2 regions of the Clostridioides sp. GD02367 genome follow, and region 2 is predicted to be linked to the other one. Evidence: riboswitches for the same ligand, from Rfam matches in the RefSeq annotation. Region 2 holds a riboswitch; the other holds the start of a gene.
The links. A riboswitch is a leader RNA that binds a small molecule or an ion and turns the genes downstream of it on or off. The one in region 2 is predicted to bind thiamine pyrophosphate.

Region 1 (14,203 bases), on a different contig from region 2:
GAAGGATTTCTGATTTTATAAAGAATTTACCTAAAAGACCTATAATTACAGCCTTTACAGCAACCGCTTCAGAAGAGGTACGAGCTGATATAATAAATTTATTATGTCTAGAAAATCCAGACTATTATATAACCGGTTTTGATAGAGAAAACTTATCAATAAACATAGTAAAATCATCTAGTAAAAATAAATATATTTTAGATTATATTAAAAATCATAAAAATGAGTCTGGAATTATATATGCTGCAACTAGAAAGGAAGTTGAAAACATACATAATGGATTATCTAAGAGAAATATATCTGTATCAAAATATCATGCAGGTTTATCTAAAAATGAAAGAAGTAAAAATCAAGAAGATTTTATAAATGATGATGTGGATATAATGGTAGCAACAAATGCATTTGGAATGGGTATTGATAAACCTAATATAAGATGGGTTATACACTACAACATGCCTCAGAGTATAGAAAATTACTATCAAGAAATAGGTAGAGCTGGTAGAGATGGAGAGAAAAGTGAATGTGTGCTTTTGTTTTCTCCAGGAGATGTACATATACAAAAATATTTAATCGATATTGGAGTTGAGAATCCTGAAAGAAAGTTATTTCAACACAAAAAGCTTCAATATATGATTGACTTGGTTTACAGTAATTCATGTTATAGAAGGACAATATTGAATTACTTTGGAGAAAACTATATAGAAGATTGTAATAATTGTAGTAACTGTTTAGTAGAAGGTGAAATAGTAGATAAAACTATAGATGCTCAAAAAGTTATTTCATGTGTAGCTAGAATGAAAAGAAGTTATGGTGTTACTACCATTGTAGATGTACTTAGAGGTTCTAAGAATAAAAAGATTTTACAACTTGAATTGAATACTTTATCTACATATAATATTATGAAAGACTATTCAAATGAAGATTTAAAGAACTTTATAAATACATTGGTTTCCCATGGATTCTTGGATTTAGTTGAGACTTTAGGTAATGGAAATAGAGGAAGTTTTCCAACCATAAGATTGAATGATATGTCTATGAAAGTTTTAAAAGGTCAAGTGAAAGTTGAATTTAAAGAAATCGTGATGACAAAATCATTAGAAGTAGAAGATGAGTTATATAGTGCTTTAAGAGAGCTTAGACATTCAATAGCAAGTGAAGAAAGAATAGCTCCATATATGGTATTTGGTGATGGGACACTTAGGGCTATGTCTAGCAGTTATCCAGTTAATAAAGAAGAGATGTTAGATATATCTGGAGTAGGGGAAATTAAGTATCAAAAATATGGTAGAGATTTTGAAACAATAATTAAAGAACATGTCGAAAAAAACAACATAAACAAAAAAAGTGAAGAAAAAAATGTCGATTTATATAATGTTAATAGTGAGTTCTTTGAAGTTAATTCAGATAAAGCTCTATATGAAAAACTATTAAGTATTAGAGGTGAATATGCAATAAAAGAAAAAGTACTCCCATATATGATTTTATCCAATAAGACACTGAAAGAAATAAGTGGAAGATATCCAATTGATGAAGAGCAACTGAAGGACATTTCAGGTATAGGTGGAGTAAAAATTAAAAAGTATGGAGCTAGTATTTTGGATGAAGTCAAACAATATGTAAGAGAAAATGATATTAATGTTACTTGGGAAAAAAAGGGTAAAAGGAAGTTAATACTAGATGGAGAAAGTAGAAAAAATAATGAAATAGCATTAGATTTATTAAATCAAGGCAAGGATATACAAAGTATTAGCCAAGAACTAGAGATTTCATTATCGACTATTATTGGATATGCCCATGACTATGTAAAGGATGGACATAGTATATCGTTTGATTTAGAATTAGAAAATTTCTACAATGAAGATGAAAAGCAAATGATTTTAGAAGTTTGTGAAAAAGTAGGATATGATAATTTAAATAACATAAAAAGAAAACTTCCAGATTCAATAAAGTATGAAAACATAAGAGCTGTGATGCTTGATTCTTATCTTAAAAATTTAAAAAATGATATTATGTCAGAGTAATTTTTAATATCTCCAAAAATAAAATTTGTATTATTGTGTTGAACTAATAATTTTGCTGTGTTATACTGAATTTGTAAAAATAATGAAAAATTAGAGCTAGGGGCGCTAGAATTGGCTAGCTGAGAGATAAAGCCGTAACTTACAAACCCTAATAACCTGATCAAGATAATGCTTGCGAAGGGAAGCTTTTAATATAATTTTGTTACATAAATAGACAAATTATTTAATGTTAGGGAAAATTTGTCTAAATGTATATATGATTATAAGAGTGCTTTCCAAACAAGGAAAAGCACTTTTTTTATTTTCAAAAACTATAACTTTAATCTTGGAGGATTGTAATATGAATTATACAACACAAATGGATGCTGCTAGAAAAGGCATAATAACTAAAGAAATGGAAATCGTTTCTCAAAAAGAGCAAGTAGATGTGAATGAACTAAGAGAATTAATAGCAAATGGACAAGTTGTTATACCTGCTAATAAAAATCATAAATCTTTAAGTGCAGAAGGTGTAGGTAAAAATTTAAGAACAAAGATAAATGTAAATCTAGGAATTTCAAGAGATTGTAAGGATATAGAAAAAGAACTTGAAAAAGTTAGAGTAGCAATAGACATGAAAGCTGAAGCTATAATGGATTTGAGTAACTATGGTAAAACTAGAGAATTTAGAGAAAAAGTGGTTGAAATGTCACCTGCAATGATAGGTTCAGTACCTATGTACGATGCAGTGGGATATTTAGAAAAAGAATTAAAAGATATAACAGAAGAAGAGTTTTTGAATGTAATAAGACAACATGCTATTGATGGAGTTGACTTTATCACTATACATGCAGGTCTTACAAGGAATGTTTGCCAAAAGATAAAAAATCATGAAAGATTAACTCATATAGTATCTCGTGGAGGTTCTCTGTTATTTGCATGGATGGAATTGAATAATAAGGAAAATCCTATTTATACTAATTTTGATAAAATATTGGATATATGTGAGGAATACGATGTTACATTGAGTTTAGGAGATGCTTGTAGACCTGGCTGTATAAAAGATTCTACTGATGGAGTTCAAATTCAGGAACTAGTAGTATTAGGTGAGCTTACTAAAAGAGCATGGGAGAGAAATGTACAAGTAATGATAGAAGGACCTGGTCATATGGCTATTGATGAGATAGAAGCAAATGTAGTATTAGAAAAAAGATTGTGTCATGGAGCACCTTTTTATGTTCTTGGGCCATTAGTTACAGATATAGCACCAGGTTATGACCATATAACAAGTGCAATAGGAGGAGCTTTGGCATGTGCTAAAGGAGTAGACTTTTTATGTTATGTAACTCCAGCAGAACACTTAAGATTACCTAATTTAGATGACATGAAAGAAGGTATAATAGCTGCAAAAATAGCTGCTCATGCAGGAGATATAGCTAAAAACGTTAAAGGTGCTCGTGAATGGGATAATAAGATGAGTAAAGCCAGAGCTGATTTAGATTGGTGTGAAATGTTTAGACTTGCAATAGATCCTGAAAAAGCTAAGAGATATAGAGATGAATCAACTCCTACTCATGAAGATAGCTGTACTATGTGTGGAAAAATGTGTTCAATGAGAACAGTTAAGAAAATACTAAATAATGAGGAACTTAATTTAATATAATTTGTGATTAGAATAAAATAGATTTAAAAAGAGGAGGTGATTTGGTGAAGGTTAATGGGAAGGATGTTGAATTTAAAAAAGATTTGACTATAATAGATTTATTAAATAAATATAACTTAAAGAGTGATAGAGTTGTAGTTGAAGTAAATCTAGAAATAATTGAAGAATCCAACTACAGTACATATATATTGAAAGACGAAGATATTATAGAGCTTATTAGTTTTGTTGGAGGTGGTTAAAATAAAGATATTTGTAAATGAATTATTAACAGATGTTGAAGAAAATACGACTGCCTACAAAGTTAGAGATGATTATAATTGTAAATGTGATGTATTAGTGTTAAATGGATATCCAATTAAAACAGATATTCCTCTTTGTGAGAACGATAAATTAACACTTATACAAAAGGGAGTCAAGCCATCATTTGATGAATTAGAAAACTTATTGATTGCGAGACATACTCCAAATATACATAATAAGTTAAAAAAAGGGAAGGTTGCTATATTGGGGTTAGGGGGACTTGGGTCCAATATAGCTATCTCTTTAGCCAGAATTGGAGTAGGAGAACTTTTACTTATAGACTATGATGTTGTAGAACCTTCTAATCTAAATAGACAGCAGTATTTTATAGATGATATTGGAAAATTAAAAACTGATGCTATGATAGAAAATATAAAAAAAATAAATCCGTTTATAAAGCTAAAGAAACAAGATATTTTTTTAAATAAACATAATATGGATGCTATTAAAGATTCAGATTTGATAATTGAAGCTTTTGATGATGCATCATGTAAGGCACAGGTTTGTAACTATGTGTTAATAAATTTAAAAGATAAATATCTAATAGCATCATCAGGTATGGCAGGTTATTATGATTCAAATATAATAACTACTAAGAAGATAAAAGACAAGTTTTATATATGTGGTGATTTTGTAAATGAAGCTAAATTTGGTGAAGGTCTTATGGCTCCAAGGGTCGCTATCTGTGCAAATCACATGGCAAACTTGGCAACACAAATACTTATAGATATGTAAATACTAAAATTAAATTCTAAAAAGATTGAATATTAAAAAAGTTGTACATGGAGGGAAATAATATGGATAAATTGGTACTTGGTGGACATGAATTCAATAGTAGATTGTTGGTTGGAACAGGTAAATATGGTTCAAATAATATATTGCCTGAGGTAATAAAAGAAAGTGGCAGTGAGATAATAACAATGGCACTTAGAAGAGTGGATTTAGATAATAAACAAGAGAATATATTAACATATATTCCGAAAGAAATGACAATACTTCCAAATACATCAGGAGCTACTAATGCAGAAGAAGCAGTAAGAATAGCTAGAATATCCAGAAAAATGGGATGTGGAGATTTTATAAAAATAGAAGTGATATCAGATACTAGATATTTACTTCCTGATAATGAAGAAACTATAAAAGCTACAAGAATACTTGCTGATGAAGGATTTATAGTTCTTCCATATATGACACCAGACCTTTATGCTGGAAGAAGACTTATAGAAGCTAATGCAGCAGCAGTTATGCCTCTCGGGGCTCCAATTGGTTCAAATAGAGGGCTTCAAATGAAAGAAATGATAAGAATAATGATAGATGAATTAGATATACCAATAATAGTGGATGCGGGTATTGGCAAACCATCTCAAGCTATGGAAGCTATGGAAATGGGAGCTGATGCTGTACTCGTTAACACTGCGATAGCTTCAGCAGGAAATCCTGTGCAAATGGCAAGAGCATTTAGACTAGCTGTAGAGGGTGGAAGAGAAGCATATCTCGCAAAAACAGGAAGTGTATCAGAATTTGCAAACGCATCTTCTCCTTTAACAGGTTTTTTAGGCAATTTATAGAAAGTGGTGATTGGTGATGAGTTTTTATGATGTAATAGAAAAATATAGAAATTTTGATTTTGATGGATATTTAAATAATGTTACTGATAATGATGTTTTAAGAAGTTTATCAAAGGACAAGCTTGAAGATTTTGATATATTAAATTTGCTTTCTAAAACTGCTGTAAAACATTTAGAAACCATGGCGCAGAAAGCACATAAATTAAGTGTTCAATATTTTGGAAAAACAGTATGTTTATATACACCAATGTATATAGCAAATTATTGTGTAAATCAATGTGTTTACTGTGGTTATAATATAAAAAGTGGAATAAAAAGAAAAAAATTAACTATGGATGAAATTAGAGAAGAGGGAAATGTAATTTCAAAAGAAGGTTTTAAACATTTACTTGTTTTGACTGGAGAGAGTAGTTTTCATTCAAGTGTGGAATATATAGGTGAAGCTATAGAAATATTAAGAGAAAAATTTCCATCTATAGGTATAGAAGTCTATCCAATGGAAGTAGAAGAGTATAAGTATATTGTAGATAAAGGCGTTGAAGGTCTAACAGTATATCAGGAAACTTATGACGAGGAAATATACAAAAAAGTGCATATAAAAGGCCCAAAAGCAAATTATAAATTTAGGTTAGATGCTCCTGAAAGAGGGGCAAAAGCAGGCATGAGGACTTTATCGATAGGAGCACTTTTAGGGTTGAATGATTTTAGAAAAGAAACCTTTTTTACAATATTGCATGGGAAATATTTAAAAACAAAATATCCTCATATTGAGCTTTCATATTCAACACCAAGAATGAGACCTTTTAAAGGTTGTTTTGAAGAATTAGTAGATATAAGTGATACTGATTTGGTTCAAGCTATGATATGTATGAGATTGTTTGACCCACATGCAGCAATAAATATATCAACTAGAGAAAACTTGGAAATGAGAAGTCATATAATACCTTTAGGAGTAACTAAATTGAGTGCAGGTGTTTCTACTGATGTAGGGGGGCATTCTCAAGATGAGCATGATACTGCTCAATTTAAGATAAATGATGAAAGCACTGTTGCAGATGTAGAGAAGATGTTAAGCTCAATTGGATATCAACATGTATTTAAAGACTGGGAAAGATTTTAGATGTATTTGATAACAAACAGAAAATTATTATGTAATGAAGAAAGATATTTAGAAGTTATTAAAGAGTCTATATTGAGTGGTATAAAAAACATTATAATAAGAGAAAAAGATTTAGAATATGAAGAATTAAACAAATTATATATGAAAATAAAAACCAAAATCAATTGTATAGATTTTCAAGAGAAAATACTGAATAAAAATTTGAAGATTAATATAAATCAGAAAGAAAGTATTAATAAACTTAAGGTTAACTTTATAGTAAATAGTAATATTGAATTTTTTGAAAAAACAGATTGCCAAGGGATTCATCTTCCTTTTAAAGTATTCTTGGATTTACTTGAAAATAATTACAGTTTTAATAAAGATAAAATACTGGGATTATCTTTACATCAAATAGAGGAAGTAGAACATTTAGAAAATCTGATGAGAAATAAAAATATAAGAGTAGATTACATAACCTTGTCACATATATATGAAACTAAATGTAAAGAAGGTTTACATCCAAAAGGAATTGAGCTTCTAAAAGAAGCTAAGAAGATTACTGATATTAAGATAGTTGCACTAGGAGGAATTTTACCATCCAATGTCAAAGAAACATTGAAATACTGTGATGATTTTGCCATAATGTCAACTATAATGAAATCTAAAGATATTAAAAAAACAATCTCAGATTATAATGAAAAAATTGAATTATTAAAATAGTATATGGAATCCTTAATTTAAAGAAAAATAAAAAAGTTATCTTTTAAAATTTAAAAGATAACTTTTTTATTTTGTATCTTTGCTAATAAAAAATTGTAAAAAGGGAAAACTTTAGTCAGAGAGATTAAACAATATCCTAAAAGATTTAAAATTTAGTAAAGTATGGAGGACATTATAATGACTGACAGTAAAAAGAAACGATTTATTATACCACACACTTTTACAATAATATTTTTACTAATAGTCTTAATGGCAATATTGACTTGGGTAGTACCAAGTGGTGAATTTAGTAGAGAAGATGTAGAAGGTAGAATGGTAGTTGTACCAGGAACTTATCAAAGTGTTGAAAGCAATCTTCAAGGGTTTGCAGATGTTTTTAAGGCACCAATAGAAGGTTTTATCGATTCAGCAGAGGTTGTAGGCTTTGTATTAATAGTTGGAGGTGCCTTTGGTATTGTAAATAGAACTGGAGCTATAGAAGCAGGAATAGCATCAGTTATATCTAAATTTAAAGGAAAAGAACTTCTTATAATTCCAATATCAATGATTTTATTTGGTCTTGGAGGTACTACATTTGGGATGGCAGAGGAGACATTACCATTTTATATGATATTTGTTCCACTTATGACATCCTTAGGATATGATTCTCTAACCGCCATAGCAATTGTATTTATAGGAGCAGCAGCAGGAGCTGCAGCTTCGACAATAAACCCATTCTCGGTTGGTATTGCACAGGCACTAGCTCAACTTGCTCCAGGTTCAGGAGTAGCATATAGAGTAGTTATTTTTATAGCTTATATATTAATAAGTATAGCGTTTGTTATGTATTATGCTAAGAAAGTTAAAGAAAATCCTGAAAGTTCAATAGTATATGAAATAGATAAAAATAATAAGTCAATACTTAATCAAACTTCAACAGAAATAAAAGAATTTACTTTTAAAGAAGTATCTGTTCTTGCTATCTTTGGAATAGGTATGGCAATAATGATTTGGGGTGTCTTAAGCCAAGGATGGTATATTCCAGAGATATCAATGTGTTTTGCTGCCATAGGAGTACTTTCTGGTTTAGTTGGTAGATTATCTCAAATTGAAATTTCAGAAAGCTTTATAGATGGAGCCAAAGATTTAGCATCAGCCGCTCTTGCCATAGCATTAGCTCGTGGAATCGTAATAATTGCTCAAAATGGATTTATAATAGATACTATATTAAATTCCGCAGCAGCTTTTTTAGGTGGCCTTCCAAAAGTTATATTTGTATATTTATCTTTCTTCTTGGAAGCTGCATTGGCATTTTTAATTCCATCATCTTCAGGTCTTGCTTCACTTACAGTACCTGTACTTGCTCCTCTTGGTGATTTGGTTAATATATCAGCTCAAGTAATAGTAACTGCTTATCAATTTGGGGTTGGTCTTACAAACTTCATAACTCCAACTTCAGGGGTATTGATGGGAGCACTTGCAGTAGCTCATATTCCTTTTTCAAAATGGGTAAGATTTATAATGCCTATATTGTTGATTTTGACAGCTGTATCTCTAGTCTTTTTGACAATAGGTATATATATAGGATTTTAATTAAAGAGAGTTTATTCAATATAGCTAGAGATTATATAAGATACTAAGAAATAGAATACCCAAAATATGATTTTCAATAAATTGCCACTAAAAATAATTTAGTGGCAATTTATTTTTTATATAATAAATGACAAAATATCTTAGTAAGTGTATATTTTCTCTTTCAATCTCTTAAATTATATACATTTAATCTACTTACTCTTATTTTTTATATCAAATTAGCTAAATAAAATTAAATTAAAAGTCAAAAAACTAAAGAAATTAATTCTAATTTGAAATATATATGAAGGTTTTTGGAGAATACTTACTTATAGTAGGAAAAAATGTTAGAATAAGAGTGTAATCAAATATAAAGAACTGAAATAGCTAACAGTTATTAAATATGGGAGTGTAAAAATTTATGGGATTAAAAGAATTTGATTTTATTGAAGAGTCTATTGAAATGTTGAGGACAATGTCTCCAACATTAGAAACTATATCAGATGAAATAGAAGAGTATTTTGAAAATATTTTGGATGAAAAAAATCAAGAATATATAAATGTAACCTCTAGAATAAAATCAGAATCAAGTTTAAGAGAAAAGATAATTAGAAATAGATATTTAAAAAAATATGGAGAAGCAAGTAATCTTATTCACAATGTCTCTGACTTAATAGGTTTGAGAATTGAATGCAGATTTATTGAGGATGAAAACAAGATATATAGACTTCTAAGAAGATACTTTAATAAAACAGACGACAAGGTAAACTATTATAATAAAGAAAATAAGAATATTAAATTAAAATTGTCTGAAAGACAACCTAATAAACAAAAAAATGGATTTGAAATATATAAAATAGATGGAGTTTTTGCATATTTAGATAGAGAAGTAAAATTTGAGCTTCAAATTAAGTCTCTTGTAAATGTGTTTTGGAGTGAAATTGAACATAAAATAATTTATAAAAATAACACATATTTACTTGCTGATAAATTTATAAAGGATATGATGGACTCTATAAAGAATAATCTTACTATGATTGATAATCAGCTTTTAAGCATTTATAAAAACTTTCATTCAGGAAAGTCTTTTAATATGAAAGTAAGTAAAAAAGAAATTGAAAAACTATTTGCGAAATTAGTATATGATGCTTTTTCTGAAAAGATGAATAAAAGTATAGGTTTTGTTGTGGATTTTAAAAAACCCTGTGAGACTATATTAAGCTATTCTTTTAATAAACAGGATATAAGTGATGAAGTTTTGGGCAATTTCATGCTTGATGAGTTTGCAAGACTAAATGAGATTGTAAATAAAGACATAGATTTTAATGAGCAAATAGAATTTGAAAGAGAACCAACATTTGATGATAAATTTTGTAAAGACCTAGGAAATCATTTTAGAAGCAGATTAAATACAGAATTCCCATGGAATCTATTTTTTAGAATACTATTTGAAATAGAACCATGTAACAATACAGAAGACTTTGAAAACTTTGTAGAGTTTATAAAAGAAAATGTATTACTAGAAGAAAATAGAGAACAACTTTTATGTCAATTTGAAGAAAATAGTCAACTTATAATTGAAGATATGTATGAATGTATATTCAATAGCATAAGTGAAATTGATAGTGTTGAAATTTTGTATAACTATAATCTTGAAAAGATAAACTTTACATCAAGTGAAATTATAAATTGTATATGCAGAGAATATGAATGCTATGGTGAATACTTAGAAGAAAAAGAAAAGCTTATGAATGCATTTAAAGAAAAAATTATTCAAATATTTGAGTAATCAATTAATTTTAAAATGGCGCTAATGCGCCATTTTTCGAATACGTATAAATTTAGAAAAATATTCTAAAGGGGGAGATTTATATAGAGAAAACAGGTGTAATTTTAGCAGGGGGAAAAAATTCTAGAATGGGAAGAAATAAAGCTTTTCTAGAATTACATGAAAAGCCTTTTATTGAAATTGCAATAGAAGTATTTAAAAATTTTGATGAAGTAATAATAATATCTAATAATGAAGAATTATATTCTAAATATAATATTAAAGTTTATAATGATATAATAAAAAATGTTGGTCCAATTGGAGGAATATATACTGCTCTTGAATATGCAAAGTATGATATAGTTATAGTTGCATGTGATATGCCATATCTAAATAGTGAAATAGTAGAAAGAATAGCTAATGAAATGGATGATAAAAGCATGATTTCAGTGACAAATGGTAAGTTACAACCATTGTGTTCTGGGTATAAAAAGAGTATAATAAATAAGGTATCCTTATGTATAGAAGGAAATGATTTAAAGCTCAGAAGCCTTATAGACAAAATAGATAAAAGCTATATATACTTTGATGATGAAGATTTATTTTTAAATGTAAATACTGTTAATGAATATAAAAAATTAACTGGATTTTAATTAGATATGGTTATAAAATAGAGTAGGATTTATATGGAGGAGAGTTTATGAATTTACTTAAATGCGATTCTTGGGCAGTAATATTAAATAATAGCGATGAAGAAAGTAAAGCATATAAAATATTAGATGAACTTAAAAAGAATATGTACAAAGTTGTTGCTATAGATGAAGAAAAGAAACCTATTGAAGGTATAGATGTGTATGAGTGTTTAAAAGATGTACCACACAATATTGACGTTGTGGCCATTATTGACAAACAATCTAAGATGGATGTGATTTTAGAAGAAGTAGAACTTTTAGATATACAAAACATATGGTTTGAAAAAGGAAGCTTTAGTGAAATGATGATTAAAAAGATTAAAGATTTAAAATTGAATGTAGAATATAATTTAAATTTACATGATGAGTTAACTAAATAATAAAAGGTACAACTAGTTAACCAAACACATTATTTTATAGTATAGATTAACTAATGAAACATTAAGTTACAATATTTATTAAAAAAGTTATAAGTTGCATGATATAATATATTAAATACGATATAAAGGAGTTGATATATTATGTTAATAGTTACCACAGAAAAAGTCGAAGGCAAAAAAATATCAGAAGTTCTAGGACTAGTTAGAGGAAGTACAATAAGAGCAAAACATGTTGGAAAAGATATAGGAGCAAGCTTTAAAAACCTTGTTGGAGGAGAGCTTACAGGATATAATGAAATGCTTACTGAAGCAAGACAAATTGCTATAGGTAGGATGGTTGAAGATGCAGAAGCTAAAGGTGCAAATGCAATAATAGCATTTAGATTATCTTCAGCTTCAGTTATGCAAGGTGCAGCAGAAATGCTTGCTTATGGAACAGCAGTTATTTTAGAAGATGATAAGAATTAATTTGAAAAATAAAATATAAATAGTTAAAAAGAGGCATCTTTTAAAAATTTTATGGATGCCTTTTTTTATTTGAAAAAACTGATATAAGAAAGAATTTTAATCGTTATGATAATAAAATGGGATGATATTATATAAATAAATAAAATTATATTATATAATATATGGTATAGACTTAAAAAAATTTATTAGTAGAGAAAATATAGACAATGTTATAATAGTTATAGAAATTGGAAGTAATTGTACATTTGTTAAATAGATTACATATATACTAGTTTTATATTTGGAATAGTTATAAGTTAATATTTTTTATTTTGTGAACGTTGGAATAATAAAAATGTATGTACTATTAAGTTATATGATAAGAAATGTAGATATAATATGTTATATTACTGAGAAAAATGGAAATAAAATAGAGTAGGTTTTATTAAATTGGTTTTTATTTTTAAAGGTCTAGTTAATGTATAAAGGGGTGAAATTATATGTTTAATGTTGCAATTATAACACTTAGCGATAAAGGCTATGAAGGAAAAAGAGAAGATATAACAGGAAAAAAACTAATTGAATTTGTTGAAAATACAGGAGATTATAAAGTTATTGAATATGTATTGATAAAAGATGACAAGGAAATGTTAAAGGAAAATATTGTAAAACTTTGTGATAGTAATAAAATAGATTTAATTCTTACTAATGGTGGGACTGGTTTTTCAAAAAGAGATGTAACTCCAGAAGCGACTAAGGAAGTATTAGAAAAAGAAATACCAGGTTTAAGTGAATATATGAGAATGAAATCTACAGAAATTACCAAAAAAGCTATACTAAGTAGAGGTGTAAGTGGAATAAGAAATAATTCTATAATAATAAACTTACCTGGAAGTCCAAAAGGTGCAGTTGAAAATTTAAGTTTTATAATTGATGTTTTAGACCATGGCATAGAAATTTTAAGAGGAGAAGCTACAGAATGTGCAACTAAAAAAAGTAAATAGTATATAATCTAGATAGATAAAAAATAGACAAAGAGGTAGATAGAGTATGATTGATAAGTATGGAAGAAAAATAGACTACCTTCGTATTTCACTTACAGATAAGTGTAATTTAAGGTGTGTCTATTGTATGCCACCAGATGTAAAATTTGATAAAAATTATATAAATGAAAATCTAAGTTTTGAAGATTATAAATTCATTATAAAGGCTATGTCAGAACAAGGAATAACCAAGGTTAGATTTACTGGGGGAGAGCCTCTTTTATATCCTAAGTTAAATGAACTTATAAAATTTACAAAAGAAGAATGTGGAATAAATAATATTGGAATGACAACTAATGCTATTGGGCTTTCTGATAGAATCTCTGAGCTTGAAAAATGTGGTTTAAATAAAGTTAATATAAGTTTAGATTCTTTGAAGGAATATAAGTATAAATCTGTAACAAGAGGTGGAAATTTAAAAGATGTCTTAAAATCGATTGAATCTTGTTTAAATTTAGGCATAAAAGTAAAATTAAACTGTGTTGCTATAAGTGGATTTAATGATGATGAACTTAAAGATTTTATGTTTTTAACTGTTAAATCACCAATTGATGTAAGATTTATAGAGCTTATGCCATTAGGTGAAGCTAATAGAGTTTATAAAAAAGGTTATTTTAATGTAAAAGAAATGGTTGAAAAAATATATGGACTATATAAAGTTAAAAATGAAGAAAAAAGTACAGCAGAATATTATATGTTTAAGGGAGCCAAAGGAAGAATAGGAATTATAACTCCATTAAGTTGTTCATTTTGCAATACATGTAATCGTATTAGACTTACTTCTAGTGGTGCAATAAAATTGTGTTTACATTCAAAAGAAGAAATAGACATAAAACCATTTTTACATAAACCATTGTTATTTAGGGAATCAATGAAAGATATAATAAAACAGAAGCCAGAAAAACATCATTTAATAGAAAATAAATGTAGTGATACAAATAGACGTATGTATGAAATTGGAGGATAAGT
Region 2 (20,440 bases):
AAAAGAATATTATTTAGAAATAATAGAAAAGGCTAAAAAAGAAGTACCAGACATTGCTTTTTCAACAGATTTAATGATAGGTTTTCCAGGAGAAACAGAAGAAGATTTATTAGATACTTTAGATGTAATTGAAAAAGTAAAATATGATTCAGCTTTTACGTTTATTTATTCCAAAAGACAGGGAACACCTGCTGCCAAAATGGAAAATCAAATACCAGAAGAAATAAAACATGAGAGATTTAATAGAGTGTTAGAAGCTGTAAATAGGATTTCAGCAGATATAAATAATGGATATAAAAATAGAATAGTTGAAGTTTTAGTTGAAGGAAGAAGTAAAAATAATGAAAATAAATTTGCTGGTAGAACTAGACAAAATAAACTTGTAAATTTCGAAGGCGGAAATGATAATTTAATTGGGGAATTAGTTATGGTTAGAATTACTGAACCTAGAACTTTTTCATTAAATGGAGTACTAATAAATGATTAATATTGTACAATATAATAAAATTATGTAAACTTATTAAAATAGATGTACTATAAAACAAAATATATCAAATTTTAAAAACATACATTACATATGTTATGTTAATTTCAGTTTTTATTATAAATAAATTTGATATAAAATGTAAATTGATAGTACATCTATTTCTATTTTATCAAGTTTTACCCAACTATATATTAATATTTCCTTATTATATACTAATATATTATAGAATAAACATAAAAAGCAGTTAATCTTTAATTAACTGCTTAGCTTACTAAATATTATTTTTTACATTTCTTATTAGAATAATAGATATTGAAAAACACACTAGCAAGTATAACGATTATAAATATCACAGCAAATGTAAGCATTTCTTTTTCACCCATTTGTCCACTCTCTACTTTATAACCAAGAAATGCCATAATAAACAACATTATAGATACAATAAAAGTAACAATGCTAGAACTTCTACATAATTTTTTTTTATCATACCTAGCTTTCTCTTTATCACTCATAGTATTATAACCTGCTAATAGCATACTTGCTTTTCCATTAAATAACAATATACTTAAAATGAAAAGGGCAATTGCGGATATAACTATAAATCCTACTGCAAACATTATAAGCACCTCCATATACTTTGACTTACAGTTTACTAATTTCTTATATTTTTTAGAATTATTACATTTAAAATTTTGAATATTCACTTACAAGTATTATTCTGATAAGAAGTTTAAAAAGTTTTCTAGTATTTTTGCTGTCATACCCCATATTACATAATCTTTATATTTATAGAATAGAATAGGGTAACTTCCACTTTCAAACTTGTAATCTTTTTGGTTTGGAATTGATCCATAGGGTAGATTTTCATCAGGAAAAACTTTTACAGTATTATTATAAGTATTTGGAGGATTTTCTAAAAGATATTTTATAGGCACCAAAAAAGTATGGTCAACTTCATCTTTATTTATATTTAAATTGTTAATGTTTTTTATATATCCTAAATAAGGATGTATTATAAATTTTACAGGTGTTATAAGTAGGTCTAGACTAGATATGATTTCTATATTGTCACTAAAAGTGCCTAGTTCTTCACAAGTTTCTCTGATAGCAGCATTATATGGAGTTTCATTGGATTCTATTTTGCCACCAGGAAAAGAAATCTCATTAGGTTGATGCTTTAAATTCTTTGAGCGAACTTCAAATAATATATGATGTATGTTATTTATTTCTACTATTGGAATTAAAACAGATGCTCTTTTCATATTTTTATATCCATTTATATATGGTTTGTAATCTTTGAACTTATTTTTAATATCGTTTATCATTTTTTCCTCCTAAAATAATATTATTAAAAATTATATAATTGAGTTTTGACAATAATATATAATTATGATTTATCTAATTTAAGATATAGTAACTATCTATATTATTATATAATATAATGATAAATATATATTAACAAATAATAAAAAAATTAATTTGTATATAAATTAGTTTGTTATTAAATTAGTATTAATTAGAATTAAAAAGTTCAAAATTTTACTTAGATGTATTCTATAATTCAATTTCTATGTTTGTTGAGAATGCAATTATAGCTTTTCCAATTATTTTTACTTCAACGGGCTTATTATCTGAAATAATTACTTTTACTAACATCTTTCCTTTGCGTTTTATTGCTTCTCCTTGAACTGCTTCAAATATAAACTGTGTGTTAGGTATAGGTATTACTTTATAATGTACAATATACGCACCTAAAGGCCCATTAGCATTTCCTGTAACAGGGTCTTCTGAAATACCAATTGCAGGAGCAAACATCCTTCCATGAACCTGTAGCATTTCTTTATTATTTAATGTAAAAATATAATATCCATTACATTTTATTTCTTGACTTATTTTCGATAATTCATATAAATTTGGAGATAAATTATTTAATGTTGATAATCTCTTTATTCCAATCATAACCTTTGAATGTCCTGTAGATGCTATGGCAATAGGACAATCTGTATGAATATCTTCCTTTAAAATACCAAATGCATTAAGTAATCTTTCTTGATATGTTTGTTTTAATGGTGGAGATACTTCAATTTTTCCTTGTGTCATAATTATTTCATAATCATTATCTTTTTTTATAATATCAACTGGCAATATTCCAGCACCAGTTTTTTGAAATACTGTTGTGCTATTGAGTTGGTTTTCTACTGCTCTAGCATAATGGGCAGCAATAGTAGCATGACCACATATAGGAACCTCATTAGTTGGTGTAAAAAATCTGATATGTACATCATAATTTTCTTGATGATTTTTAATAAATTTATTGAAAATAAAAGCAGTTTCTGAATTATTTAATTCTCTTGCTATTTTTTGCATTTGTGATTCAGATAAGCCATCAGCATTTGTAATTACACCAGCTGGATTACCTGTAAATTTTTCTTTTGTAAATGAGTCAACTTGATAAAGACGAAATGTTTTATTCATATTATATAATCCTTTCTAAATATTAGAGTAGTTTGTGTACATAGAAAACTTTAGATAAGTTATTACTTATTATTATCTATTTAAATAAAATTAATAAAACAGTATATGTCTATATTAAAATTTAAACGTATACATCTAAAAAAGTAGTATTATGTAAGGCTCTATGTTACAATCAAGATTATATTACGAATTAGTATGCTAAACAAGAATGCACTTTTTAGTTAGATACTTACTATTTTGAAAGAGAGGATTGGGATGGATATAGATAATAATTTTGAAGAATTTCCAAATATTGAAGAAAGACAAAAAGATTTTAATTGTTCAATTGGTTTTACCATGACTGTGATAGGAAGTAAATGGAGGGCAATTATTTTATGGCATATTTTAAAACAAGAGCCAATACGTTACAGTCAATTAAAAAAAGAAGTTGTTCATATAAGTCATAAGATACTGTCACAAGAATTAAAGTATCTTGAAAGAGATGGACTTATTAAGAGGATTTCTTATCCGACTATTCCTCCAAAAGTTGAATATTTGTCTACTAAACGTGGTAAATCATTGGAATCGATATTATTAGAATTATGTAATTGGGGTAAACAGTATATGAGATAAACTCAACTGTTTACTTCATGAAAAATAGATAATGAAGCTTATTTTAATTAGTTCTTTAATGTATTATAAAACGTAGATAAAACTAAAAAGGGTTTTCTAGAAAATAAAATTTCTTTAATTATATCTGCTTACCAATACCATCACTTGATGCAAACAAGATTCTACCACGTTCTCTCCATATTCTAGTATAAAGTCATTTAATTGTGTATCTATAAAATTGCAGTAATCGTATGAACTGCATATATATGCAGTTAGTATATGCGTACATCTATCCATTTTATCTATAAACATATATCATTTATCCCCCTAAAAAACTTTCATAAAAACAAAAAGAAAATATCTTTTTGGCAACTGGCTGACATAACTCGTTTCATAAGTCTTAGTCCCTATAGCTTTGCGTCACTAAATTTCTCTAGTTTTGCCTATTTAGTTTTATTCTACAATTACAATCATATAGGAAAACGTTTGATTTTTCAAGGTACATATTAAAAAATTTAAAAATTAAAAAAAATAATTTATTTTTCAAAAATAAATTAGGTAAAATAATTACATTATATAGTTTATATATACAAATCAGAATAAGAGGTTTTTATTATTAACCTAAATTGAACTAATTTGAGGCAGTAGAATAAAGCTAAATAAAGTCAAATGGTTAATAAAATAAAGAAAAATCATTATAATAGTATATTTTTATAACTAAGTTTTAAAATTTAATCAAACTCTAATAAATTATGATGAGTAGGTATTGTGGCAATATACTTTTTTAAAAATACTAAAAAATACTATTTTGGTATTATATATTTTAAAATAGATAAAATATATAATATGAATAAAAAATTTGTTAAAATATGATAAGTGTAGTATAATCAAGTAGAAAAGATATAATATATTTCGGGGAGCTAATGTGCTGAGAGGAGATTTTATCTCGACCCTTTGAACCTGTTTGGATAATGCCAGTGTAGGGAGACCAGTAAAGATGAAAATAAGTCTTATCCTATTGTGGATAAGACTTTTATTTTATTTAAATATATTATCTTTTAGAAGTAAAATTTTTAATAAAAAGCAAAATATACCTAGTAGGTATTAATTATTTTTAAAGGAGTGATTTAAATGGTAATCGCAGACATAGCAGTAATGCCACTAAGACCTTACAAAGGTGAAGAAGAAATGTATAAAGTAGTAGATGCTTGTATTGCTGAAATTGAAAAAAGTGGTCTTAAATGTGAAATAGGTGCAATGAGTACGACTGTTGAAGGTGATTTTGATGAAGTTTTTGAATTATTGAAGAAAGTACATAAAATCCCTTTTAACCTTGGATGTGAAAGAGTTATAACAGTAGCTAGAGTAGATGAAAAAGCTGGGGGTTTGACTATAGATGAAAAACTTAGAAATCATAGATAAAGTTAAAGATAGTATATATCCAATAGCAACATTTTTGTTTATACTTATTCTTTGGCAATCTGTGGTAGAAGTTTTAAAAGTCCCACAGTATATACTACCCACGCCGGTAGATATACTTAATGTATTTTTTAAAGACTCTCAAAATTTATCCATGCATGCTGTAGTTACTATAGGAGAAGCAATACTTGGTTTTATAGTTGCAATTATAATATCATTAATAATTGGTGTATTGATGGATTTTGTGTCGATAATAAAAAAGTGTCTTTATCCTATTATGTTGGTCACTCAAATGATACCTACAATAATTATAGCTCCACTTTTTATGATATGGTTTGGCTTTGGGACAATGCCAAAAATATTGATGGTAACGCTTACTTGTTTTTTTCCTATATTAATAAGTTTTGTAGATGGAATCGAGAATATTGATAAAGATTATTTAAATTTATTTAAGACTATGGATTCAAATAAAATTAATACATTTATTCATCTTAAATTTCCTATGGCAATGGATAAATTTTTTTCTGGGCTTAAAATATCTGCGACCTATGCTGTAATGGCAGCGACTGTTGCAGAGTGGTTAGGTGGAACCGAAGGTCTTGGTGTTTATATGCTAAGGTCAAAAAGTGCATATGCTCTTGATAAAGTATTTGCATCTACTATATTGGTAGTTATATTTAGTTTAATATTTGTAGGAGTTGTACAAGTAGTAAAAAAAATTGTTATAAGACATAGATTAGCAGATTAATTGTATTTGAGGGAGGAAATTATGAATTTCAAAAAATTAGGAATATTAGGTTTAGTAAGTGTTTTTACATTAGTGACAATAACTGGATGTTCTTCAAATAATGATAAGGATAAAAGTAGTACTAAAGATGATTCTTCTAAAAAAGTGACTATGGTGCTTGATTGGACACCAAATACAAATCATACTGGATTATTTGTAGCACTTGATAAAGGTTATTATAAAGAAGAAGGTTTAGATGTTGAAATAGTGCAACCACCTGAAAGTGGAGCTGAGACTTTAGTTGCAACAGGCAAAGCGGACTTTGGTATAAGTTATCAAGAACAAGTTACCTATGCAAAGACTAGTGAAGATCCACTTCCAATAAAAGCTGTAGCAGCTGTTATACAACATAATACTTCCGGGTTTGCATCACCAAAAGAAAAAAATATAACTACAGCTAAGGATTTTGAGGGAAAAACTTATGGCGGTTGGGGTTCTCCATCAGAAGAAGCTGTTTTTAAAGCAGTTATGAAGAAAAATGGAGCCGACTTTAACAAATTAAAAATAGTTAATACTGGTCAAGATGATTTCTTTGCAGCTATGAAAACTGTAGATTTTGCATGGATATTTGAAGGTTGGGATGCAGTTAAGGCAAGTTTAATTGACTATGATTTGAACTTTATACCAGTAAAAGATTTAGATGAAAGATTAGATTATTATACACCACTTATAATTTCTAATGAAACTGTACTAAAAGATAATCCAGAACTAGCTAAGAAATTCTTAAAGGCTACAACAAAAGGTTACGAATATGCAATTAAAAATCCAGAAGATGCAGCAAAAATATTAGTAAAACATGCACCTGAGGTAGATGAAAAATTAGCATTAAAGAGTCAAGAATATCTAGCAAGTAAATATAAAGACGATGCACCTAGATGGGGAGAAATGAAAGACAGTGTATGGAATAACTACACATCATTCTTAAAAGAATATAAATTAATAGATAAGGATATGAAGGCAAGTGATGCTTACACAAATGAATTCTTACCACAATAAAAAAATAAAAGTATCTATAGAAAATGTATCAAAAACATATAAAGAAGTTGAAGTTTTAAAAGATATAAGTATTGATGTATATGAAGGCGAATTTGTTTCTATATTAGGACCAAGTGGATGTGGTAAAAGTACTATCTTTAATATTATAACTAAACTTACAGATTATAATAGTGGTAAAGTAGATATAAATGGAAAATACAGTTACATGTACCAAAAAGACTTACTTTTACCATATAAAACTATAATAGATAACGTGTCACTACCACTAGTCTTAAAAAAAGAAAAAAAGAGTAAAGCAAGGGAAATGGTAAAACATTATTTTGAGGTTTTTGGTTTAAATGGATATGAAAATAAATATCCATCTGAACTTTCTGGAGGAATGAGACAGAGAGCAAATTTCCTGAGAACCTTTGTAAATTCTAATGACATAATGCTTTTAGATGAGCCTTTTGGAGCACTCGACTCGTTGACTAAGACATCTATGCAAAAATGGCTTTTAGATGTTAAGAAAAAGGTAAATTCAACAATACTTCTTATAACCCATGATATTGATGAAGCTATAATGCTATCAAATAGAATTTATGTCATTTCAAAAAAGCCATCAATAATAAAAAAAGAATTTATTATTGATAGTAAAAAACTGAATGAAGATAACCTTGAAAATGTCATTAAACTTAAGAAAGAAATAATATCTTTGTTGTAAAAATTATATATATGCTTTATTCAAAGAGTATTAAACCTAGCAATCCAAAATGCAATTATACATTTTGGATTGTTTTTTAGTTATACGTCAAAATTTTATATATTATGTTAATAATAATCATCTACTATGATATAATATTTAATTAGAAAAGAAGGAGGTTTGATAATGCAAATAGATATGAATAAATTGACTCCTATGATGAAGCAGTACCTTGAAGTAAAAAACCGATATAAAGATTGTATACTGTTTTTTAGATTGGGAGATTTTTATGAAATGTTTTTTGAAGATGCATTAGTAGCTTCAAAAGCTCTTGAAATAGCATTAACAGGAAAAGCTTGTGGTTTAGAAGAACGTGCTCCTATGTGTGGTGTGCCTTTCCACTCAGCCAATTCATATATATCAAAATTAGTTGAAAATGGATATAAAGTAGCAATAGGTGAACAAATGGAAGACCCATCTACTGCAAAAGGAATTGTTAGAAGAGAGGTTATAAGAGTCATCACTCCTGGAACTGTTTTAGATGGAAATTTACTTGAAAATAAAAAAAATAATTATTTGTTGTCTTTATATAAGGATGGTTCTAATATAGGGCTAACTTATGTCGATATAAGTACTGGAGAAACTAATGCAACTTGTTTAAATGAAGATAAAGTAATTGAAGAGATTGCAAAAATCCATCCTACAGAAATAATTATAAATGATTTAGACTTTATAGAAAAGCTTAGAGATATAGCTACTGTAAGTAATATATACATAAATGAAAGTTTTAGCGATAACTATTTGGATATAAACATATTAAGAGAATATTTTCCAGAGGTTTATCTACAAAAACTAAAGTTTGATGATAAAGGTCTTATAAAGTCAAGCTTATCAATTCTTCTGAATTATATATATAATACTCAAAAACAAATAACATCTAATATAAATAATATAAATATATACAATTCATCAGAATACATGGTTTTAGATATGTTTACTAGAACTAACTTAGAGCTTACTCAAACTATAAGAGGCAATAAGAAGAAAGGTTCATTATTGCATGTTCTTGATAAAACTTCTACAGCAATGGGAGGTAGACTTTTAAGAAAATATGTTGAAGAACCTTTGATAAATAAATCTAAAATTGAAAATAGATTAGATGTAATAGAAGAGATAAAAGATGATTTTATATTAAGAGAAGATTTAAATGATATACTTAAAAATATATACGATATAGAAAGGATATGTGGAAAGATAGCATTTGAAAGGGTTACACCAAAAGAATTAGTTCACTTAAAAAATTCAATAGAAAAATTACCAAATTTAAAAGACACAATAGATTTATCAGATGCAACAATACTAAAAGAGTATGTTTCAGAAATGGATAAATTGGATGATATATACAATTTAATAGATGAAGCTATTTTAGAAGAACCTACAATAACTATAAAAGATGGAAATATAATTAAGTCTGATTTTAGTGATGAGCTTAAAGAATTAAGAGATATTTCTAAAAATGGAGCTTTTCTTGTAAAAGAAATAGAAAATAGAGAAAGAGAAAAGACAGGAGTTAAATCATTAAAAATAGGTTTTAATAAAGTTTTTGGTTACTATATAGAAATAACAAAAGCCAACTTTAAACAGGCAAAACTAGATGAGACATATATAAGAAAGCAGACACTTAGTAATGCAGAAAGATATATAACTCCAGAATTAAAGGAAATAGAAGAAAAGATATTACATGCTGAAGAAAAAATTAAGTCTCTAGAATACGAGATATTTGTAGGTATAAGAGATACTATATACAAAAATATAGATAGAATACAAAAAGTAGCTAAAACTATAGCTAATATAGATGTTTTTGTATCTCTGGCAACAGTTGCACACATAAATAATTATGTAAAGCCAGCAATAAATGAAAATAATAAACTTGATATAAGAAATGGTAGACATCCAGTTGTTGAAAATATAGTAGGTGAGGAAAATTTCGTTCCAAATGATACATATCTAAACCGTGGAGAAAACATTATTAACATAATAACTGGTCCTAATATGTCTGGGAAATCAACCTATATGAGACAAACTGCTATAATAGCACTTATGGCACATATAGGTTCATTTGTACCAGCAGAATATGCTGATATTCCAATCTTAGATAGAATATTTACTAGAGTTGGAGCTAGTGATGACTTATCTCAAGGGCAGTCTACTTTTATGGTGGAAATGAATGAAGTATCTCTTATACTAAAAAATGCTACAGAGAGAAGTCTAGTTATATTAGATGAAATAGGTCGTGGAACCAGCACTTATGATGGTATAAGTTTAGCATGGTCAATAGTGGAATATATTCAGAAGAATATTAGATGCAAAACATTATTTGCAACACATTATCATGAACTTACTGATTTAGAAGAGGAGTTTAAAGAGGTTAAGAATTATTCAATAGCAGTCAAAGAAGATGGAGAAGGAATAATCTTTTTAAGAAAAATAATTCCTCAAGGGGCAGATAAGAGTTATGGAATATATGTTGCTAAATTAGCTAAACTACCAGATGAAGTCATAGAAAGAGCAAAATATATACTTAAAGACTTGGAAAAAAATCATGTCTATAACAGTGTAGCGATAAATGGTGATAAAGAAAAAACTAATGCGACTAGCATTAATTTAGATGAAGAATTGCTTAAGGTAAATCAAAGCAATTTTAAGAATAAATATGAATCTCTAAAAATAGAACATGAACTTATAGTAAAAGACTATAAGCATATAAAAAAGGATTATGATAAATTAAATTCTAAATTTAAGTTACTAAATGATGAAGTTGCTTTAATAAAGGAAAATGATGATATGGAGAAAACCAATAAAGAAGATTCTGTAAAAGAAGTAGCATTAACTCAAATATCTTTTGACAGTGTAAAGAGAGACATACTATCAGAAGAAATTTTAAATCTAGATATCCTAAATATGACTCCATTGGATGCGATAAATTCTCTTTATAATCTTCAAAAAAAAGCAAAAGAAATAAAATCTTAGAGGTGTGCAAATGAAAAATATAATTAACATCCTAGATGATTTAACTATAAATAAGATAGCAGCAGGTGAAGTTGTAGAAAGACCTTCTTCTGTAGTGAAAGAACTTATTGAAAACTCTATCGATGCAGGTGCAAGCAAAATTTCTATAGATATAGTTGATGGAGGCAAGAGTTTAATTAAGATTACAGATAATGGAATAGGGATACCTTCAAGTGAAGTTGAGAAATCATTTTTAAGACATGCTACTAGTAAAATTAAAGAAATTGATGATTTGTACGACTTATATTCTCTTGGTTTTAGAGGGGAGGCATTAGCATCTATTTCAGCTGTATCCAAATTAGAGATGACTACTAAAACAAAGGATGAGATTATAGGAACTAAAATATACGTTGAGGGTGGAAAAATAATATCAAAAGAACCAATTGGTTCTACTAATGGGACTACAATCATTATAAAAGATATTTTCTTTAATACACCAGCAAGACAGAAGTTTTTAAAGTCTACTCATGCAGAAACTATAAATATAAGTGATTTAATAAATAAACTTGCAATAGGTAATCCAAGTGTTCAATTTAAATATACAAATAATAACAAACAAATGTTAAATACTCCAGGAGATGGTAAACTCGTAAATACCATTAGAAGCATATATGGAAAAGAAATAACAGAAAATATAATAGATGTGGAGTTTAAATGTAATCACTTTAAAATGAATGGATATATAGGTAATAACAATATATATCGTTCCAATAAAAATTTACAACATATCTATATAAATAAAAGATTTGTAAAAAGCAAAATAATCATAGATGCAATAACAGAAAGTTATAAGTCTATAATTCCAATAGGTAAACATGCAGTTTGTTTCTTAAATATAGAAGTGGAACCATCATGTATCGATGTAAATATACATCCTAATAAACTCGAAATTAAATTTGAAAAAGAACAAGAAGTCTATATAGAACTTAGAGATTTTCTAAAGGTTAAACTGATACATTCAAATCTTATTGGAAAGTATGCTACTTATTCAGATAAAAAAACACAACCTAGAATTGCTATTAATAATAGAGAAAAAAGTACAGGTTTTGAATTGAAAAATAATAATTTATTAGAAGATGATTCTAAAAATAACAATATTACTAAAGAAAAAGATGAAGCTATTGAGGTTATAACTTTATCGAGTGAAAGACCAATAAATGAATTTCAATCGGTAAGTGAAGTATTAAATGAAAGTGTAGAGGATGAATTAAAAAACACTAAGTATCTAAGTGAAGATACTGTAAATGACAATATACAAGAAGAATTTCAAGTTGATGGTTCAAGAAGCGATGGTAACTGTTATATTGATAGCATTAGAGAGTGTGAAGAAGAGTATTTATATAGTTCAAAAGATAAATTTTCTCTATATGGATATTCTGTAATTGGTGTTGTGTTTAATACTTATATAATTTTAAGCAAAGATGATTCTATGTATTTGTTGGACCAACATGCTGCACATGAAAGAATATTATATGAGAGATATATGGAAAAGTTTTATAGACAAGATATCAATATGCAAATACTTTTAGACCCAGTGGTAATTGAAGTATCAAATGTAGATATGCTTCAAATTGAAAATAATTTAGAGTTATTTATGAAATTTGGTTTTGAATTAGAAGTATTTGGTAATAATCATATAATGATAAGATGTGTGCCAACTATATTTGGAGTTCCTGAAACTGAAAAGTTCATTCTTCAGATAGTTGATAATATAGAAGAGATTACAAGTAATTATGATTTAAAGGGAGAAAGATTTGCATCTATGGCATGTAGGTCTGCTATAAAAGCAAATGATAAAATATATGATATTGAAATAAAAAGTCTGTTAAAACAATTAGAAGATTGTGAAAATCCATTTACATGTCCTCATGGAAGACCTATAATGGTCGAAATATCTAAGACAGAAATAGAAAAAATGTTTAAAAGAATCATGTAAAATATTTGGATAGTTAAAATATATGGAAAGGAATATTATGAAAAAAATACCACTTATAATACTTACAGGTCCAACTGCTGTTGGAAAGACAGATTTGTCAATAAAATTAGCAAAAGACATGAATGCAGAGATAATTTCAGCAGATTCTATGCAAATATATAAATATATGGATATTGGAAGTGCAAAAGTTACAGAAGAAGAGATGCAGGGAGTAAAGCACTATCTTATAGATGAAGTTAAGCCTGACTATCCATTTTCAGTCTCAGAGTTTCAACAAAGGGCAAAAAAGTATATATATGAAATAAATCAAAAAGGAAAATCTGTATTAGTAACTGGAGGTACAGGGCTTTATTTAAATTCTTTAATATATAATATGGATTTTGCAAAATCTGATGCCAATAATGAATTGAGAGATGAACTTCAAAATCAGCTTGCTGAAAAGGGAATAGATTACATGCATGATAGATTGAAATCACTCGATGAAGAAGCTGCTAATAGAATTCATAAGAACAATACTAAAAGAGTTATAAGGGCACTTGAAGTTTGTCTAAGCGGTAAGAAAATGAATGACTTTTCAAGTGATTTAAAATTTAATGAAGAGTATGAACCAATAATAATTGTATTAAATAGAAATAGAGAACACTTATATGAAAGAATAAATATGAGAGTTGACATCATGCTTGAAAATGGGTTGGTTGAAGAAGTCAAAAAACTTTTAAGTATGGGATTTAAAAAAGACATGATATCCATGCAAGGTATAGGCTATAAAGAGATATTAAAGTATCTAGATGGAGAATATACATACGAAGAAGCTATCGAAATAATCAAAAGAGATTCTAGAAGGTATGCAAAGCGTCAGATAACTTGGTTTAAAAGATATGAAATAGCAAAATGGTTTGATTTAGATAAATATGAAAGCATAGATACATTAAAAAATGAAATAATCTTATATATTAAAGATTCTATAAAATAATATATAATTTTTTAAGTATACAACTTAATATTGAAAATTTATCATAACTTATATAGAATATAAGGTAGGAATATTTTAGAAGTTCAATTTAATCTTGGGAGGGTACAAATCTAATGAAAAATACAGTTTTAAATTTACAAGATTTGTTTTTAAATAATGCTAGGAAAGAAAGGATACCTGTTACTATATACTTAGTTAATGGAGTACAAGTTAAAGGGCTTGTAAAAGGATTTGATAGTTATATAATATTAATAGAAGGAGATAATAGACAGCAAAACATGATTTATAAACATGCTGTTTCAACTATACAACCTGGAAAGTATATTAATCTAACAAATCAAAATCAAAACAATAACAATAATAACAACAGATAGATAATAATTTAATTTAAGATGATTGAGAGGAGACTTATACTAACCTATAAACTATGATTTATTTGTTTTAGTAAAATAGTCTCCTTTGACATGTTTAAATAAAATAATAAAGAGACAGGTGATAAAATGCTTAATGAGACAAAAGAATTATTAAAAGATTACTATGGGATAGATGATGATACTTTTAAACTATCGCAAGAAGTAATGGAAGAAATAAAGGACAAGTTTGAAGAAATAAAGGAAATAAGAGAATATAATCAATATAAAGTTTTAAAAGCTATGCAAGAGTCTAAACTAAGTGATATGCACTTTAACTGGACTACAGGATATGGATATAATGATATTGGTCGTGAAAAAATAGAAGAAATTTATTCTAAAGTTTTTAATACAGAAGATGCTCTTGTAAGACCAATAATTGTAAATGGAACACATGCACTTACTTTGTGCATACAAGGTATAGTTAGACCAGGAGATGAGATTTTGTCTGTTACTGGTAGACCATATGATACTTTAGAAGGTGTTATAGGGATAAGAGAAGAAAAAGGTTCATTAAAAGAGTATGGTGTTACATATGATGATGTAGATTTTTTAGAAAATGGGAATTTAGATTTAGAAGGAATTAGAAATAAAATAAATGATAGAACTAAACTTGTTATGATACAAAGGTCAAAAGGATATTCTTGGAGAAAATCGCTTTCAATTAGTGATATAAAAGAAGCTATTGATGTAATAAAATCTGTTAAACCAGAAGTTATCGTAATGGTTGATAATTGTTATGGTGAGTTTTTAGATACTAAAGAACCTACTGATGTTGGAGCAGATGTTATGGCTGGTTCTCTAATAAAAAATCCTGGTGGTGGTCTTGCATTAACAGGTGGATATATTGCTGGTAAAAAAGATTTAATTGAACTTATATCTTATAGAATGACTTCTCCTGGAATAGGAAAAGAATGTGGTCTTACTTTTGGAACTACTAGAAATGTACTTCAAGGATTCTTCTTGGCACCTTATATAGTGTCTCAGGCTGTAATGGGAGCCATATTTTGTTCAAGAGCTTTTGAAAAGTTAGGTTATAATGTATTGCCAAAATACGATGATTTAAGAAGTGATATTATTCAATGTATTAGACTTAATGATGCTGATGAGGTAATAAGTTTTTGTGAAGGGATACAAGAAGCTGCACCAGTTGATTCTTATGTAAAACCTGTTCCTTGGGACATGCCTGGATATGAAAGTGAAGTCATAATGGCAGCAGGAGCTTTTATCCAAGGTTCTTCTATAGAGTTAAGTGCAGATGCTCCAATAAGACCTCCTTATAACGTCTATTTCCAAGGTGGACTTACATTTGACCATTCTAAAATGGGGACTTTAAAAGCGATTGAATTTATAAAAAAACTGAAAAAATAAGCATATTTTTTTTTAAAAAGGTCAAAATATTTATTAGTATATTATGATGAAAATTGAAGGGTGATAATATGAAAGAGCAAATTAAAGAAAAAGTAAATTCTCTACAAGATGAAATGATTTCTTCTATACAAGAAAGTGTAAAAATACCTAGTGTTATATCTGACGCAACTGAAAACTGTCCATTTGGTGAAAATGTAGATAAGGCTTTAAGAGGTATATTAGACTTATGTAAATCTCTAGGATTTAAGACAGTATATAAGGATGGATATTATGGATATGCTGAAATTGGACAAGGCGAAAAGATGATAGGTATACTTGGTCATGTTGATGTAGTTCCAGAAGGTGATTTGGAAAGTTGGAATCATCCTCCATTTGAAGCTGTCCTAGAAAATGGTAATTTATATGGAAGAGGAACACAAGATGATAAAGGTCCTACAATATCAGCAATTTATGCAGTAAAAGCTCTTATGGATTTAAAGGTAGACTTTAATAAGAGAATAAGATTTATTTTTGGAGCTGATGAAGAAAATCTTTGGAGATGTATAAATAAATATAAAGAAAATAATGAAGAAATACCAAATTACGGATTTACTCCAGATTCTAGATTTCCAATAACAAATGCAGAAAAAGGTCTTTTACAAGTTCACTTAACTTGTGATAGTAAAAGTGATATAGAATTGTCAGTTGGAAAAGCCTTAAATGCGGTTCCGGGAAAAGCGATTTATATTGGAAAATATTCTGATAAATTAAAAAAAGAACTTGATAAGTTAAATTTTGAATATACTGTTGAAGGAAATAAAATATGTATAATAGGAAAAAGTGTCCATTCAGCAGCAAGTGATACTGGTATAAATGCAGTAGCTAGACTTTGTATAGCTCTTAATAATATAGGTATAGATTCTAATATAATTAAGTTCTTAGCAGAAGTCATTGGAGAGGATGCTAATGGTAATAATATAATTCCTAATTGTAAGGATGATGTATCTGGCAAGCTAACAGTAAATATAGGTAGAGTAAGTATTGATAGTGAAAAAGAATTTGCTGGAATAGATATAAGAATTCCAGTAACATACAAAAAAGATGACTTTGTAAAAGAATTAAAGAAAATGACAGATAAGTACAATTTAACTTATAAGGAGTATGATTTCTTAGATTCAATCTATGTTCCAGAAGATACACTTCTTGTAAAAACACTTAGAAAAGTATACGAAGAAGAAACTGGTCTTGATGGAACACCACTTTCATCTGGAGGAGCAACTTATGCAAGAGCTTTAGATAATTGTGTTGCATTTGGAGCTATTTTCCCAGGAAAACCAGAAACAGAACATCAAGCTAATGAATATTTAATAGTAGAGGATATTGTAAAGGCTACTCAAATATATGCTCTTTCTATTTATGAATTATTAAAGATTTAATATAAATATAAGGCTGTCTTGTAATAGGATTTTTTCTAGGAAGGGACAGCTTTATTGTTGTATTATTAAAGATATGATATGAATATTTAATAGATATAAAAAACAGTAGTAATATTTATATTAGGAGGAATCATATGAAAATAGCTATATTTTTAGGAGCAGGAGCTTCAGCAGCAGAAAATCTACCTATTCAAAATGAACTTTTTAGTGAATATTTTAAAAAACTAAATCCTAAAAACTATAATACCAATATGAATAGAGAATTATACAATTTTTTTAAACAGATGTTCAACATTGATATAGTAAAAGATAATCTAGATAATGCAAACTTTCCTACATTTGAGGAAGTTCTAGGTCTTTTGGATTTAGCAGAACAAAGAAGAGAGGCCTTTAGAAACTTTGGTCTAGAAAATCTAAATAATAGAAGTGATAGTATACGTTTTTTGAGACAATACTTAATATTATTAATGGCTGAAGCAATTCATAATACACCTAGAACAGATAATAAATATCATAAACTTTTAGTTGAAAACCTTTTAGAAAATGATTTACTTCTTGATACCACTTTTATTAGTGCAAATTATGATATACATATAGACAATACAGTCACTGGTTTAAGGGACAAAAATGATTCTCCAATTATGCTTGATTATGGTGTGGAATTTACTAATTTTAAGGAAGAAATAAATTGGAGAAAACCAAAAGAACCACTAATAAAATTATATAAGGTACATGGGTCACTAAATTGGCTTTATTGCCCTATTTGTAATAGTGTAACTCTTACCCCGCATGAAGGTGGTGTCATGAAACTTATTGAAAATAGTTCAGAAACAAAATGTCTAGAATGTGGTGAATTGACAGAACCTATTATAGTCCCACCAACATATTTTAAGAATATGTCAAATATATTTTTAAGTAATGTTTGGAATGAAACAGAAAAAACGTTAAGAGATACTGACCTTTTAATATTTTGTGGATATTCATTTCCTGAAGCTGATATGCATATAAAATACATGTTAAAAAGAGTTCAGACAAATAGAAAAAAAGCTCCACTTAAAATAATGGTTTTTAACAATCATTCACAGAAACAAAGAATTACATTGAAAAAAGAAGAAGGAAGATACAAACGTTTTTTAGGAGAAGATGTTATATTTACTGATAATTCTTTTCAAGATTTTTCTGTAAATCCCTTGAAATTTATAAAAACTATATATTAGTATGGTATATAATGGAATAAAAACTGATAGAAATAAAGTGAATTTAGGTATATAATAGAAAATAAAACATAGGGGGGTATATAAAAATGAAGGTTTTTGATTTAACTCATGTAACACATAACGACATGCCTGTATATGCAGAGCCTAACAGACCAGATATCAAAAAAGTAGCAATTATTGAAGAAAATGGTTATCAAGAAACACTTATTAGTGTATTTTCTCATAATGGAACTCATATGGATTCACCAAGACATATGTATACTAAAGGTGAGACCCTAGACAAATTGGATATAGAAAATTTTGTTGGAAAAGCTTATGTATTGGAACTTGAAAAAGGAAATAAGAATATAGAGCTAGAATATCTAAAAAAATATGAAGATGAAATAAAACGTAGTGATTTTATAATATTTAAATCAGGTTGGTCAAAGTTTTGGGATAAAAAGCAGTACTATGTAGGTTATCCTACATTAACAGAAGAAGCTGCAAATTATATAGCTGATACTAATATAAAAGGTATAGGCATAGACATGCTATCAGTTGATAGATATGATACATCAGTTTTTAAAGTGCATCATATTCTATTTGAAAAAGGTAAAATAATAATAGAAAATCTTACAAATCTAGAAAATGTTCCAGAAAAATTTCTATTTATAGCAGCTCCATTTAAGTATAATGACGCTGATGGTGCTCCAGTAAGAGCAATAGCTATTGTAGAGTAATATCTTAAAGAGGGTATAGAAATAACAAAGTGTTTAAGGAGAAAAGAGAAATATGAATGATTTGAAAGATAAAGTTATGAAAGAAGAAGACGAAAATGAAGTGAGAATTAATGAAACTAAAATATATAGTGTCTTGGACAAATTAAATATTGAATATGATGTAGTAGAGCATGAAGCTGTATATACAGCAGAACAACTAGTAATTTTGGATGAAATAACAAAAGGATGCCAATGTAAAAATTTATTTTTAAGAAATGCTAAAGGAAATAAGTATTACCTTATTGTAGTTAAAGGAGAAAAGCAGGTTGATTTAAACTCACTTAAAGATAAGATAGGAAGTTCTAGGTTATCATTTGCTTCGCCTGAAAGATTATACAATGTACTTAAACTTCTTCCAGGAAGTGTAAATCCTTTTTCATTGATAAATGACACAGAAAGAAAAGTGGAGCTTTACATAGACAAGGATGTAATTAAAGAAGATTTCTTAAATTTTCATCCAAATATAAATACTAAAACTGTAAATATATCTAGAAAAGGATTTGAAGAATTTTTGGAATATTTAAAATATCCACTACAAACTATTGATGTTTAAGTTTTGATAATATGAGTAAATTTTAATTAGCTAATCGAGGGGAGAAAAAATGTTTGGAGTAATAGCAAATAGTCTAGCAATTGCAGGTGGATGTATAGTAGGTCTTATAATTAAAGGAGGACTACCTCAAAGAGTAAGTGATACTATAATGAATGGAATTGCTTTATGTGTATTGTATATCGGTATATCAGGAGCTTTAGAGGGGAAAAATACGTTAGTAACAATAACATCTATATCTATAGGTGCTTTAATAGGAGAGTTAATAGATATAGATAAATGGGTAAACAAACTAGGAGTTTTTTTACAAAGTAAATTCTCTAAAGGAAATAAAAAAGATTCTATTGCGGAAGGTTTTATATCATCTAGTTTATTATTTTGTATAGGAGCTATGGCAGTAGTTGGAGCACTAGAAAGTGGACTTACAGGAAGTCATGATACATTATTTGTAAAATCTGTAATAGATGGAATAGCTTCTATTATATTCACTGCTTCTTTAGGTATAGGTGTAATGTTTTCTGCAATATCCGTATTTTTATATGAAGGTATTATATGTTTAGGTGCATCGTTTTTAAATGGATTCTTAAGTGACCCTGTAGTTACAGAGATGACAGCAGCTGGAAGCTTACTGATTATAGGTCTCGGTTTAAATGTACTTAAACTAACAAATATAAAAGTAGCAAATTTGTTGCCAGCTATATTTATACCAATATTATTTGGAGTATTTGGAATAATTTAAAGAATAATAGTCTAAGATTTGTCTAATTTTTTTAAAAACTTTAGACAAATTTTTTATTTAGAAGGAAAATAGCTTTTATCATCAAATTAATAATTATAGTATAAATAAGTTTAATATTATGATTATAAAGTTTATATTAAATTTATTTTATTGATGAAACTAATGGGGAGGTTAAAACTCAATGATTACTTTTGATGTAAATGGAGCTATTATCAGATTTGATGATACGAAAAATAATTATAATAAGATAAGGAAAATCTTTAAACTATACGCTTTGGAAATTTCTAAAAACTTTGAAAGAGATTGTTTAAATAATTTTCAAAATTTAAAACAAATATCAGATAGAGGTTTAAATTTAGGAGAAAAATATATAGAGGAATCTTTTAAGAAAGGCATTGAGACTATAGTAAGTTTTGGAATTATAACTATAGATATCGATACCTTTAAAAGTGTTTATTGCGAAAAATACTTGGATTTTAAGAGACTTTTTAATAATTTGAATAAAACTTTTATCATTCCAAATAAAAATAAAAAAAATGGTCATGCTAGTTTTTTAGAAATAGAA

Region 1: another riboswitch for thiamine pyrophosphate. It lies ahead of thiC (phosphomethylpyrimidine synthase ThiC); the one in region 2 lies ahead of Q3223_RS05185 (MTH1187 family thiamine-binding protein).

The regions. Positions count from the first base shown of each region.
Region 1 is NZ_JBJODK010000014.1:7,126-21,328, reverse strand. It holds gene recQ (DNA helicase RecQ) at 1-2,021, shown strand, start outside; TPP riboswitch at 2,110-2,221, shown strand; gene thiC (phosphomethylpyrimidine synthase ThiC) at 2,362-3,663, shown strand; gene thiS (sulfur carrier protein ThiS) at 3,708-3,902, shown strand; gene thiF (thiamine biosynthesis protein ThiF) at 3,895-4,698, shown strand; gene Q3223_RS15910 (thiazole synthase) at 4,761-5,531, shown strand; gene thiH (2-iminoacetate synthase ThiH) at 5,548-6,651, shown strand; gene Q3223_RS15900 (thiamine phosphate synthase) at 6,652-7,353, shown strand; gene Q3223_RS15895 (YfcC family protein) at 7,531-8,925, shown strand; gene Q3223_RS15890 (GTP pyrophosphokinase family protein) at 9,326-10,693, shown strand; gene Q3223_RS15885 (molybdenum cofactor guanylyltransferase) at 10,822-11,325, shown strand; gene Q3223_RS15880 (CoA-binding protein) at 11,373-11,744, shown strand; gene Q3223_RS15875 (heavy metal-binding domain-containing protein) at 11,886-12,212, shown strand; gene Q3223_RS15870 (molybdenum cofactor biosynthesis protein B) at 12,692-13,195, shown strand; gene moaA (GTP 3',8-cyclase MoaA) at 13,242-14,201, shown strand.
Region 2 is NZ_JBJODK010000003.1:192,044-212,483, forward strand. It holds gene miaB (tRNA (N6-isopentenyl adenosine(37)-C2)-methylthiotransferase MiaB) at 1-487, shown strand, start outside; gene Q3223_RS05160 (DUF3784 domain-containing protein) at 766-1,104, opposite strand; gene Q3223_RS05165 (CoA pyrophosphatase) at 1,201-1,812, opposite strand; gene Q3223_RS05170 (PhzF family isomerase) at 2,042-2,962, opposite strand; gene Q3223_RS05175 (helix-turn-helix domain-containing protein) at 3,218-3,574, shown strand; gene Q3223_RS05180 (hypothetical protein) at 3,689-3,865, opposite strand; cyclic di-GMP riboswitch class I at 3,918-4,007, opposite strand; TPP riboswitch at 4,457-4,556, shown strand; gene Q3223_RS05185 (MTH1187 family thiamine-binding protein) at 4,685-4,975, shown strand; gene Q3223_RS05190 (ABC transporter permease) at 4,950-5,720, shown strand; gene Q3223_RS05195 (ABC transporter substrate-binding protein) at 5,742-6,755, shown strand; gene Q3223_RS05200 (ABC transporter ATP-binding protein) at 6,724-7,458, shown strand; gene mutS (DNA mismatch repair protein MutS) at 7,624-10,467, shown strand; gene mutL (DNA mismatch repair endonuclease MutL) at 10,478-12,442, shown strand; gene miaA (tRNA (adenosine(37)-N6)-dimethylallyltransferase MiaA) at 12,480-13,415, shown strand; gene hfq (RNA chaperone Hfq) at 13,529-13,789, shown strand; gene Q3223_RS05225 (methionine gamma-lyase family protein) at 13,916-15,196, shown strand; gene Q3223_RS05230 (M20 family metallopeptidase) at 15,265-16,611, shown strand; gene Q3223_RS05235 (SIR2 family protein) at 16,746-17,828, shown strand; gene Q3223_RS05240 (cyclase family protein) at 17,915-18,547, shown strand; gene Q3223_RS05245 (prolyl-tRNA synthetase associated domain-containing protein) at 18,600-19,139, shown strand; gene Q3223_RS05250 (DUF554 domain-containing protein) at 19,189-19,875, shown strand; gene Q3223_RS05255 (hypothetical protein) at 20,057-20,440, shown strand, end outside.